DNA from 4 places in the Streptomyces sp. NPDC026515 genome. Region 1 is predicted to be linked to each of the others. Evidence: riboswitches for the same ligand, from Rfam matches in the RefSeq annotation. Region 1 holds a riboswitch; each other region holds the start of a gene.

Evidence for each region. Region 1 has a riboswitch for cyclic di-AMP ahead of ACZ4O3_RS32700 (transglycosylase SLT domain-containing protein). Riboswitches for the same ligand answer to the same signal wherever they lie in the genome.
Region 2: it holds a riboswitch for cyclic di-AMP, as region 1 does, so the genes downstream of both, ACZ4O3_RS13645 (transglycosylase family protein) here and ACZ4O3_RS32700 (transglycosylase SLT domain-containing protein) in region 1, are expected to answer to the same signal.
Region 3: it holds a riboswitch for cyclic di-AMP, as region 1 does, so the genes downstream of both, ACZ4O3_RS22785 (C40 family peptidase) here and ACZ4O3_RS32700 (transglycosylase SLT domain-containing protein) in region 1, are expected to answer to the same signal.
Region 4: it holds a riboswitch for cyclic di-AMP, as region 1 does, so the genes downstream of both, ACZ4O3_RS00605 (M23 family metallopeptidase) here and ACZ4O3_RS32700 (transglycosylase SLT domain-containing protein) in region 1, are expected to answer to the same signal.

Annotation. Positions count from the first base shown of each region.
Region 1 covers NZ_JBVHQD010000018.1:177,637-179,829, reverse strand. Annotated here, with positions in the region: cyclic di-AMP (ydaO/yuaA leader) riboswitch at 754-949, shown strand; gene ACZ4O3_RS32700 (transglycosylase SLT domain-containing protein) at 955-1,443, shown strand; gene ACZ4O3_RS32695 (HAD family hydrolase) at 1,453-2,193, opposite strand, start outside.
Region 2 covers NZ_JBVHQD010000006.1:112,019-114,211, reverse strand. Annotated here, with positions in the region: gene ACZ4O3_RS13650 (transglycosylase family protein) at 7-1,014, shown strand; cyclic di-AMP (ydaO/yuaA leader) riboswitch at 1,223-1,394, shown strand; gene ACZ4O3_RS13645 (transglycosylase family protein) at 1,398-2,069, shown strand.
Region 3 covers NZ_JBVHQD010000010.1:243,347-245,539, reverse strand. Annotated here, with positions in the region: gene ACZ4O3_RS22790 (DUF1996 domain-containing protein) at 1-775, opposite strand, end outside; cyclic di-AMP (ydaO/yuaA leader) riboswitch at 1,124-1,298, shown strand; gene ACZ4O3_RS22785 (C40 family peptidase) at 1,307-2,193, shown strand, end outside.
Region 4 covers NZ_JBVHQD010000001.1:143,212-145,404, reverse strand. Annotated here, with positions in the region: gene ACZ4O3_RS00610 (GntR family transcriptional regulator) at 1-215, opposite strand, end outside; gene ACZ4O3_RS00605 (M23 family metallopeptidase) at 427-1,182, opposite strand; cyclic di-AMP (ydaO/yuaA leader) riboswitch at 1,195-1,358, opposite strand; gene ACZ4O3_RS00600 (M16 family metallopeptidase) at 1,551-2,193, opposite strand, start outside.

The sequences.
Region 1 (2,193 bases):
CCGACGGCGCGGCCTCGGCACGGACGAGGCGTGAACACGGTCGGGGGCTCCCGCGGTCGGCACTCCTCGGGACGCGTCCCCCTCGGGACGAGGACCCGCGCGCCCGGGCCGCTCATGGCGCTCGCCGTGACCCCCACTCCCCGGACGGCCGCCAGGACAACGACGCGCGAGGGGGCGGAGGTTCCGCTCCCACGGAGGACACCCGCGCATGGACGATCGCTCTGCCGCCGCCGAGTCGTGACGCCTGCGCCCCGCCCTCGGCGTGACCGGAATCACGTACCGCCACACGGGAACTCCCGGCACCTCGGCATCCACCCGCCCAGGTCCGTCGGTCCGCTCACCTCGAAGCGAAATTCCGCTTAACAAGGCAATTCGGACAATCCATGAAATTGCTTGTGATGTGCACCACTCCATTCGCCCCAATCGAGGCAATCCATACAAATGGCGGAGCGGGGCTATTCCCTCGATACCCGGAAAGGCGGATTCAATCAATCCCCATTTGTTCGATTCGCCGTAATTGCCACTTCGTGAAGTGGGTCACGTGGCCCTGAGTGCCACCGAGGCGGTAAGGCGACCCTCTCTCTCCTTTCCTTGTCGGCGAGTTGAGGCTTGGCAACCGCAAAGGATCAAGTACCCCATACGACTCAGATCAAGGTCAATCGGCGTGTTGGGGGAATCAGGTACTTGTTCCGGACATGTGCTCTCGCATACGTTCCGGCTCACCGGGCGGACGCCAAATCCTGCCGCCGCCCGTCGCGACCATCAACGAGTCCATTCGCACGGCAGGAGCGGGGGAACCAGGTAAGTCGCCGGACCGGGCGACCGACGTCACCGACGGACGTCGTACCGGAACGGCTAGGGGTGAAGTCGCCTCGCCTCAGGGCGGTGCGACCGGGAACTCCCCGAGCCCGAACCCGACAGCTCACCCCGCAGGCGACGGAGAGGAACCACGACATGTCTGCTGCCCCTCAGCACCGCCGTCCCCGCCGTAACCGCGTCGTCCGCACGCTCGCCGTCGCCGGTACCGGCGCCGCCGTTCTCGCCCTCCCGCTCATCGGTGCGACCGCCGCCTCCGCCGCCACTTCCACCACCTCGACGGCGTCCACGACGCTCGCCGGGTACCCGAACAACCTCGACGGCTGGATCCGCGAGTCGCTCGCGATCATGGCCGAAAAGAACATTCCGGGCAGCTACAACGGCATCTACCGCAACGTGATGCGTGAGTCCTCCGGCAACCCGCGGGCCATCAACCTCTGGGACTCCAACGCGGCCGCCGGCATCCCCTCCAAGGGCCTGCTCCAGGTGATCGACCCGACGTTCAAGACCTACCACGTGGACGGCACGTCGTTCGACGTCTACGACCCGGTCGCGAACATCACCGCCGCCTGCAACTACGCCGCCGCGCGGTACGGCTCGATCGACAACGTGCACGGCGCGTACTGACCGGCGCCGTCAGGTGAAGAGCCTTTCGAGGACGACGGCGATGCCGTCGTCCTCGTTCGACAGGGTGATCTCGTCGGCCACCGCCTTGAGTTCGGCGTGGGCGTTGGCCATGGCCACCCCGTAGGACGCCCAGTCGAACATGGGGATGTCGTTGGGCATGTCCCCGAAGGCGATGGCCCGTTCGGGGCTCAGCCCCAGATGGTCGGCGGCCAGTGCCAGCCCGGTCGCCTTGGTCACCCCGCACGGCTGGAGCTCGACCGTTCCCGGCCCCGACATGGTGACCGTCGCGAGCGATCCCACCACCGCGCGCGCGGTGGCCGCCAGTTCATCGTCCGACAGGGTGTGGTGGCGCAGCAGCACCTTGCTGATGGGCGCGCACCACAGGTCGTCCCGCCGTCCCACGCGCAGCGCGGGCAGCGTGGGGTGGGGCATCAGATAGCCCGGCTCGATGAGCGTGAGCCCGTCCACGCCGTCCTGGTCGACCGCCGCGTACACCTGCCCGACCTCGGCCTCGATCTTGCCCAGGGCGGTCTCGGCCAGCTCCCGGTCCAGGGTGACCGACCACAGCAGCCGGTCCGCGCCGGCGTCGTAGAGCTGGGCGCCCTGGCCGCAGACCGCGAGTCCCGCGCAACCGAGGTCGTCCAGGAGGGGGCGCACTCTCGGCGCGGGGCGGCCGGTCACCACGAGATGCCGGGCGCCGACCCGGCCCGCCCGCGCGAGCGCGGCGAGCGACCGTTCCGAGAGGGTGTC
Region 2 (2,193 bases), on a different contig from region 1:
TTCCGCATGCTCTCCGGGAACGGTCGTCACCGTCGCCCCCGTCAGGCTCCGGCTCTTCTCGTCGCGGCCGGCGTGACCGGCTCGGCCATCGCCATCCCGCTCCTCGGAGCGGCGAGCGCCAACGCGGCCGACGGCAGCACCTGGGACAGGGTGGCCGAGTGCGAGAGCGGCGGCTCCTGGAGCATGGACGCAGGCACCGGCTACTACGGCGGCCTGCAGATGTCCCAGGACGACTGGGACGAGCACGGCGGCCAGGAGTACGCCAGTACGCCGGACCAGGCGAGCCGTTCGCAGCAGATCGCCGTCGCCGAGAAGATCCTCGCCGACCAGGGCACCAAGCCCTGGCGGACCTGTGCCCTGTTCGCCGGGCTGTCCTCGGACGACGCCTCGGTGAACGTCGACACGGGCCTCGGCGGATCCGGTGACACGTCCGGCTCCTCCGACTCGTCCCCCGGGCTGTCCGATTCGTCCTCTTCATCTGGTTCATCGGATTCATCTGGTTCATCGGATTCCGGCTCGTCCGACTCCTCGCCGGACGCGTCGGGCGCCACGGACCCGGACTCGGCCACCCCGTCCCCGAGTGCGAGCGACGACTCCGGCAAGGGCGCCTCCACCGGCTCCACGAAGACGGACAAGTCGGGATCCAAAGGCTCTGGTGCCTCGAAGGTGAGCGAGAACCCCGTGGTTCCCGAAGCCGACGACTCGGACAATTCGTGGCAGACGGGCAGCTCTTGGGATCTGGTCGACACGGGGGCCGTCGGCAGCAGTGGCAAGCATCGTGGTGGCTCAGCGGACGAAAGCGTGACAAACGGTCAGAGTGCGACGTCTTCCGGACGTCACGCCTCCCCGGGTGCCGGCACCTACACCGTGCGGGACGGCGACACGCTCGCCTCCATCGCCGACTCCCTTGACCTCGACGGCGGATGGCGCGCGCTCTTCGCCGCCAACAAGGCGGACATCGGCACCGACCCGAACCACATCGCCCCCGGTCAGACCCTGAAACTCGGTAGCTAAACGGATTGAAACCGGCGGGAGTTGACGCTTCCACCCGCCCTGTTTCGAAGCCAAATGTCCGCTTTGGTGAAAGTGTGGGATGAGTCTCAGAAGCCCTGATCATCTTTGATATTCGCCGGATCGCCTGTTTACGGTCGAGGCCGCTCGTCACCACGAGCCCCGGCCGTCGCAACGCCGAGTCCTGCCAGCGGCCACCCGGGAACAGTCGTCGCGTCAAGCGCCGTAGGCAGGAGCGGGGGACCCAAGGTAAGTGCCGGGACCGGTGGTTGAGGCTGCCGTGTCCGGCTCGGGGTGAAGCCGCGCACCGTGAGGTGTGCGGCCGGGCAACTCATTCGGCCCGAACCCGACAGCTCACCTCGCAGGCGTCGGTGAGGGGATCCTCCATGCTGTTTTCCGGCAAGGGCAAGCACCGTCGTCCGTCCAAGGCCGCCCGCGTCGCCGCGCTCGCCGGCGTCACCGGTGTCGCCATCGCCGCTCCGCTGATGGCCACCGGCACCGCCTCGGCCGCCACCGCCTCCGAGTGGGACGCCGTCGCCCAGTGCGAGTCCGGTGGCAACTGGGCCATCAACACCGGCAACGGCTACTACGGCGGTCTGCAGTTCTCCGCCTCCACCTGGGCCGCGTACGGCGGCACGCAGTACGCCGCGCAGGCCAACCAGGCCACCAAGGCGCAGCAGATCGAGATCGCCGAGAAGGTTCTCGGCGCGCAGGGCAAGGGTGCCTGGCCGGTCTGCGGCACGGGCCTGTCCGGCGCCGCCCACACCGGCGGCAGCACCAGCTCGTCGAGCAGCAGCACCGCCACCCGCTCGACCGACACCCAGGCCGCCTCCCGCTCCGCCGAGCGTCCGGCCGCCAAGAAGACGGTCACCACCCCGACCGGCAAGAAGGTCAAGAAGGGCGACGGCGAGTACAAGGTCGTCAAGGGCGACACGCTCAGCTCGATCGCCGAGAAGCACAAGGTCAAGGGTGGCTGGCAGGCGCTGTTCAAGCTGAACAAGGACATCGTCGACGACGCCGACTTCATCTACCCGGGCCAGCAGCTGCACCTCAAGTAGGCCCCGGGAGGCGGGCGCCCCGAAGTGGCAGGCGGCGCCCGGCCGAACCACAGCGCTCACACAACCGTGGTCCCCGCGGTGAGGACCACATGAGGGCCACCCCCGTCCCCCACGGCTCCCCGCT
Region 3 (2,193 bases), on a different contig from region 1:
CCTGGTCCGCACAGCTCGTGTCGGCCTTCGCGAGGTCGTCGTCGCTGGCGAAGGCGTTGTTGGACTGGTTGCCGATGTAGTCGTGGAAGTGGTGCGCGCCGTTGGAGACACCCGGCGCCACGATCACGTTGTCCGAGTTGAACAGCCCGTTGGCGTTGACACCGCAGCTGGAGGAGAAGGTGCCGGTGGAACCGCCGGACTGCTCGGCCGGGGTCGTGACATTGGGCTGGACGGTAGTGATGTCGGCGTAGTCGGCGGCGACGGGGCCGTTGCCGCCCTGGCCGCCGATGCCGGTCCCGGCGCCGGCACCGGCGCTCGCGCTCTGGCTCGGTGTGGCGCCGTCCTGCGGCGACGCCGACTGGCCGCCGCCCTGGTCCGAGGAGCGCAGGGTGCAGGCGGCTAGGTCGTCGAGGCCCTCGGGGCGGTCGCCCTCCCGGCCGATGGCGTCGGCGACGCGCTGGAGGGATTCGGACCGCTTCTCCTTCAGCGGACCCAGAATCGTCTGGTCGGCGAGAGAGGGGTCCTGCCGGATCGCCGCCGCCGACTCCTTGAGCTGCTGGTAGGCGGCCGCGATCTGCTGGTCCAGCTGCGCGAGTTCACCGTCGACGTCGGCCCGGGCCGCGTCGGGCACGTCCGTCAGACGGCTGCCGACGTCGGGGCAGTAGACGGTCGGCGCGGACAGCACCTGGGCGGTCTGCCCGGCCTGCTGGTCCGAACCGCCTTCGGTGGCCGAGGCGTAGACGTTCACCGCGACCAGTGTTGCGCCGCCGAGCATGAGGGCGACCGCTGCGAAGGTCGCTCGTTGTGCGCCGGTCGGGCGTCTGCGCCTGTTGGGTCTCAAGGTCGTTCCCCTGCGTGTCGTGGTCGGGCGGGCCGGACATGGAAATCCCCCGGCCTATACGCGGCCCGGCGCCACCGTGTTCAACGGCCCCACGAATTCACGGCGATCTCATAGGAAGCAGCCGTCCGGTCACCCACGACACCGCTCCGGCACCTCGAACGCTACGACGAACATCACAATTACGTATCGGACATTAGCCACTTCAACCTTCACACGAGTGACACAAGTTGGCTAAGTTGACGGGCAAGCCGCTCGGCTCCCCCCGGCGAATCCCGTCGGGCCGCGCGGCCTCCGCCCAATCCGGTGCCCAACGGGGCCTCCCGGAGCCGGGGACCCAACCGAACCACTGGGGTGAATCGGCCAACTGCCCTGAGGGGCGACGGCCGTAGGGCATGCCTTCCGGATCGACCCGCCCGAACCCGACAGCTAACCCGGTCGGCGGAGTACGGAAGGAGCACGACCCCCATGGCGCCCGAGAGCCGTGACGAGGTTCGACAGCGGATCGACAGCCTCTACGACCAGGCCGAGAACGCCACCGGGAACTACAACGCCACACGTGCGATGAACGGGGGCTCGCGGTCCCGCGGTGTCCCGCTGTTCAAGCGGCCCCGGCGTGACGACCCGGGCCTCGACAGCATCGCCCGCGAGTGGTTCGACGGAGCGCGCTCGCGGCTGGGGCCGAGTGTCCCGGCGGCGCTGCCCTCCGACCGGCAGCCCGCCCGTCCCGGCCCGCGACGCCCCGTCAGCGCCATGGCGGCCGACCTGCTCGGCCAGTTGGAGGGCACCGGCGCGGCCCGGCCCGAGCTGACCGCGGGGCCGTCCGCGAACAGCGACATCGAGGTCGTCCGCGAACCGGCGGGGCGCCCGCTGGAACTGACGGCCGGATCCCCCGCGGCACTGCCCCCGGGACCGTCCAGCTCGCCCAAGGCGCTGCCCGCCGCCGCGCCGCACCGGGCCACGCCGGGCACGTCCAAGACCAAGTACCAGCTGAAGATCGCCAAGGCGCGCGAGCTGCTGTCCCAGCGCACCGGACAGCGCGCGATCGCCGCGCCCGAACCGGCCGCGCCCGCTCCCGTCCCGGCACCGGCACCGCAGGCGGCCCAGGCCCCCTGGCCGGCGCCCGAGGCCCAGGTCCCCGCGCGGCAGTGGCCGGCCCCCGCCGGCATGCCGGAGCGGTACGGCGACACCGGCTCCTCGCGGGCCGCGACCGTGACGGAGACGACGGGTGGCATCCCGGTGGTGTCCGCGACGGACACCGGCACCTTCCGGATCATGACCCCGGGTGCCGTCCAGTCCCGGTTCCCGGCGAACACGGACGGCTCCCGCGTCATGACCCCGGGCGCCACCGACGG
Region 4 (2,193 bases), on a different contig from region 1:
TGCTCGGTCGGTTCCGCCACGCACGCGCCCGCGTGCCGGCGCGTCACGACGAAGCCCTCGGCCTCCAGGGTGCGCAGGGCCTCGCGGACGGGGACGCGCGAGACACCGTAGCGGCGGGCCAGGAGTTCCTCGGTGAGCCGGCTGCCGCGCTCGTAGACACCCGCGACGATGTCGTCCCGGATCGCCGTGCATACCGAGTGCGCCGGAATACGCATGTCCGACCTCCGCCTTAATCCCCGTGAAACGCCGCCGAGTGGCGTCCGTTCCGTGACTCTATTGCAATGAGCGGGAATTTCCGACGGCGGCCCTGAATCCATGCATATTTTTTGGACATCGGGTTCACGAAAACGACGAAAGCCCCGGCTCGGGAGCCGGGGCTTCGGCACACTCGCCGCGTGACGTCACACGGTCGTCGCCGCGTTCGGGTCAGACGTCGACACCGTGCTTGCGGAGGTAGGAGACCGGGTCGACGTCCGAGCCGTACTCCGGGGTCGTGCGGGCCTCGAAGTGGAGGTGCGGGCCGGTCACGTTGCCGGTCGCGCCGGAGAGGCCGATCCGCTCGCCCGGGGTGACCTTCTGCCCCACCGAGACTCCTATCGACGACAGGTGGCCGTACTGGGTGTACATGCCGTCGGCCATCTTGATGACGATCTGGTTGCCGTACGAGCCGCCCCAGCCGGTGGAGACGACCGTGCCGGTACCGACCGCGTGCACCACCGTGCCGGTGGCGGCGTGGAAGTCGATGCCGGTGTGGGCGCCGGAGGACCACAGGGAGCCGCCGGTCCGGTAGCCGGTGGAGACGTACGAGTCGGAGATCGGCGCGACGAAGGCGTTGAGACGCTTGCGCTCGGCCTCCCGCGCGGCACGCACCTCGGCCTCGCGCTCCTTCTTGGCCTTGGCTGCCGCCTTCTTGCGCGCGGCCTCCTCGGCCGCCTTGCGCTCGGCGGCCGCCGTCTGCGCGGCTGCCTGGGCGTCGATCTGCTCGGCGACCGAGTCGCTGACCGTGATCACCGGAGTGAGGCCGGTCTGCTCGACCGAGTTCTCCGCGGCGAGCGCCGGGGCTGCCGAGACGGTGCCGATGACACCTGTGGTGGTGAGGGCCGCGATACCGGCGGCCTGCGCGGTGGTGCGCTTCACCCGGCCGGGACGACGGTGCTTCCCGGAGGCGCACATGAACGCCATGTAGAGGCTGGTCCTTTCCTTCCCTCTCGCCTACCGGGTTAGCTGACGGGTTCGGAGCAGGAAGGTCTCCTACGGGCGCCCTCGCGGCTCGCGCGGGCGTCCGATTCACCCCAGGGACTGCATGGGTCCCCGGCTCCCCTGGCTCGCGCCGTACGGGGACTCGGCGATGACTGTCCGGTGCCGCGGGCGCGGCTCGGTGCCTGGCGGACAGTCCGGAAGAACCTATGAGGGCGTCCCCGCAATCCTCAAACGGATCGCGGTTTTTGTCGCGCATCCCACAGGGCAGACAGGCAACCTCCGCCTCAATTCGGACATTTCAGAGCCCTGGTGACCCGAGGGTCACCAGGGCTCCGGGCGCGCGCGTGCCGCTACTCCGCGGCGACGACCGTCACTTCGCCGATGCCGAGGGCCTCGACGGGCTCCTTGATCTGCGCCGCGTCGCCGACCAGGACCGTCACCAGGTGGTCGACCGGGAAGGCGCTCACGACCGCCGCGGTGGCCTCCACGGTGCCGGTGGCGGCCAGTTGCCGGTAGAGGGTGGCCTGGAAGTCGTCCGGCAGATGCTGCTCGACCTGGTCGGCCAGGGTGCCGGCGACGGCCGCCGCCGTCTCGTACTTGAGCGGCGCCACGCCGACCAGGTTCTGCACGGCGACGTCACGCTCGGCGTCCGTGAGGCCCCCGGAGGCGAGGGTGCGCAGCACCGTCCACAGGTCCTGGAGCGCCGGGCCGGTGTTCGGGGTGTCCACGGAGCCGCTGATGGCGAGCATCGAGGCGCCGCTGCCGTCGGGAGCGGAGCGCAGCACCTGCCCGAAGGCACGGACGCCGTAGGTGTAGCCCTTCTCCTCGCGCAGGACGCGGTCCAGGCGGGAGGTGAGGGTGCCGCCCAGGCAGTAGGTGCCGAGCACCTGGGCGGGCCAGACACGGTCGTGCCGGTCGGCGCCGACGCGGCCGATGAGCAGCTGCGTCTGGACGGCCCCGGGGCGGTCCACGATGACGACACGGCCGGTGTCG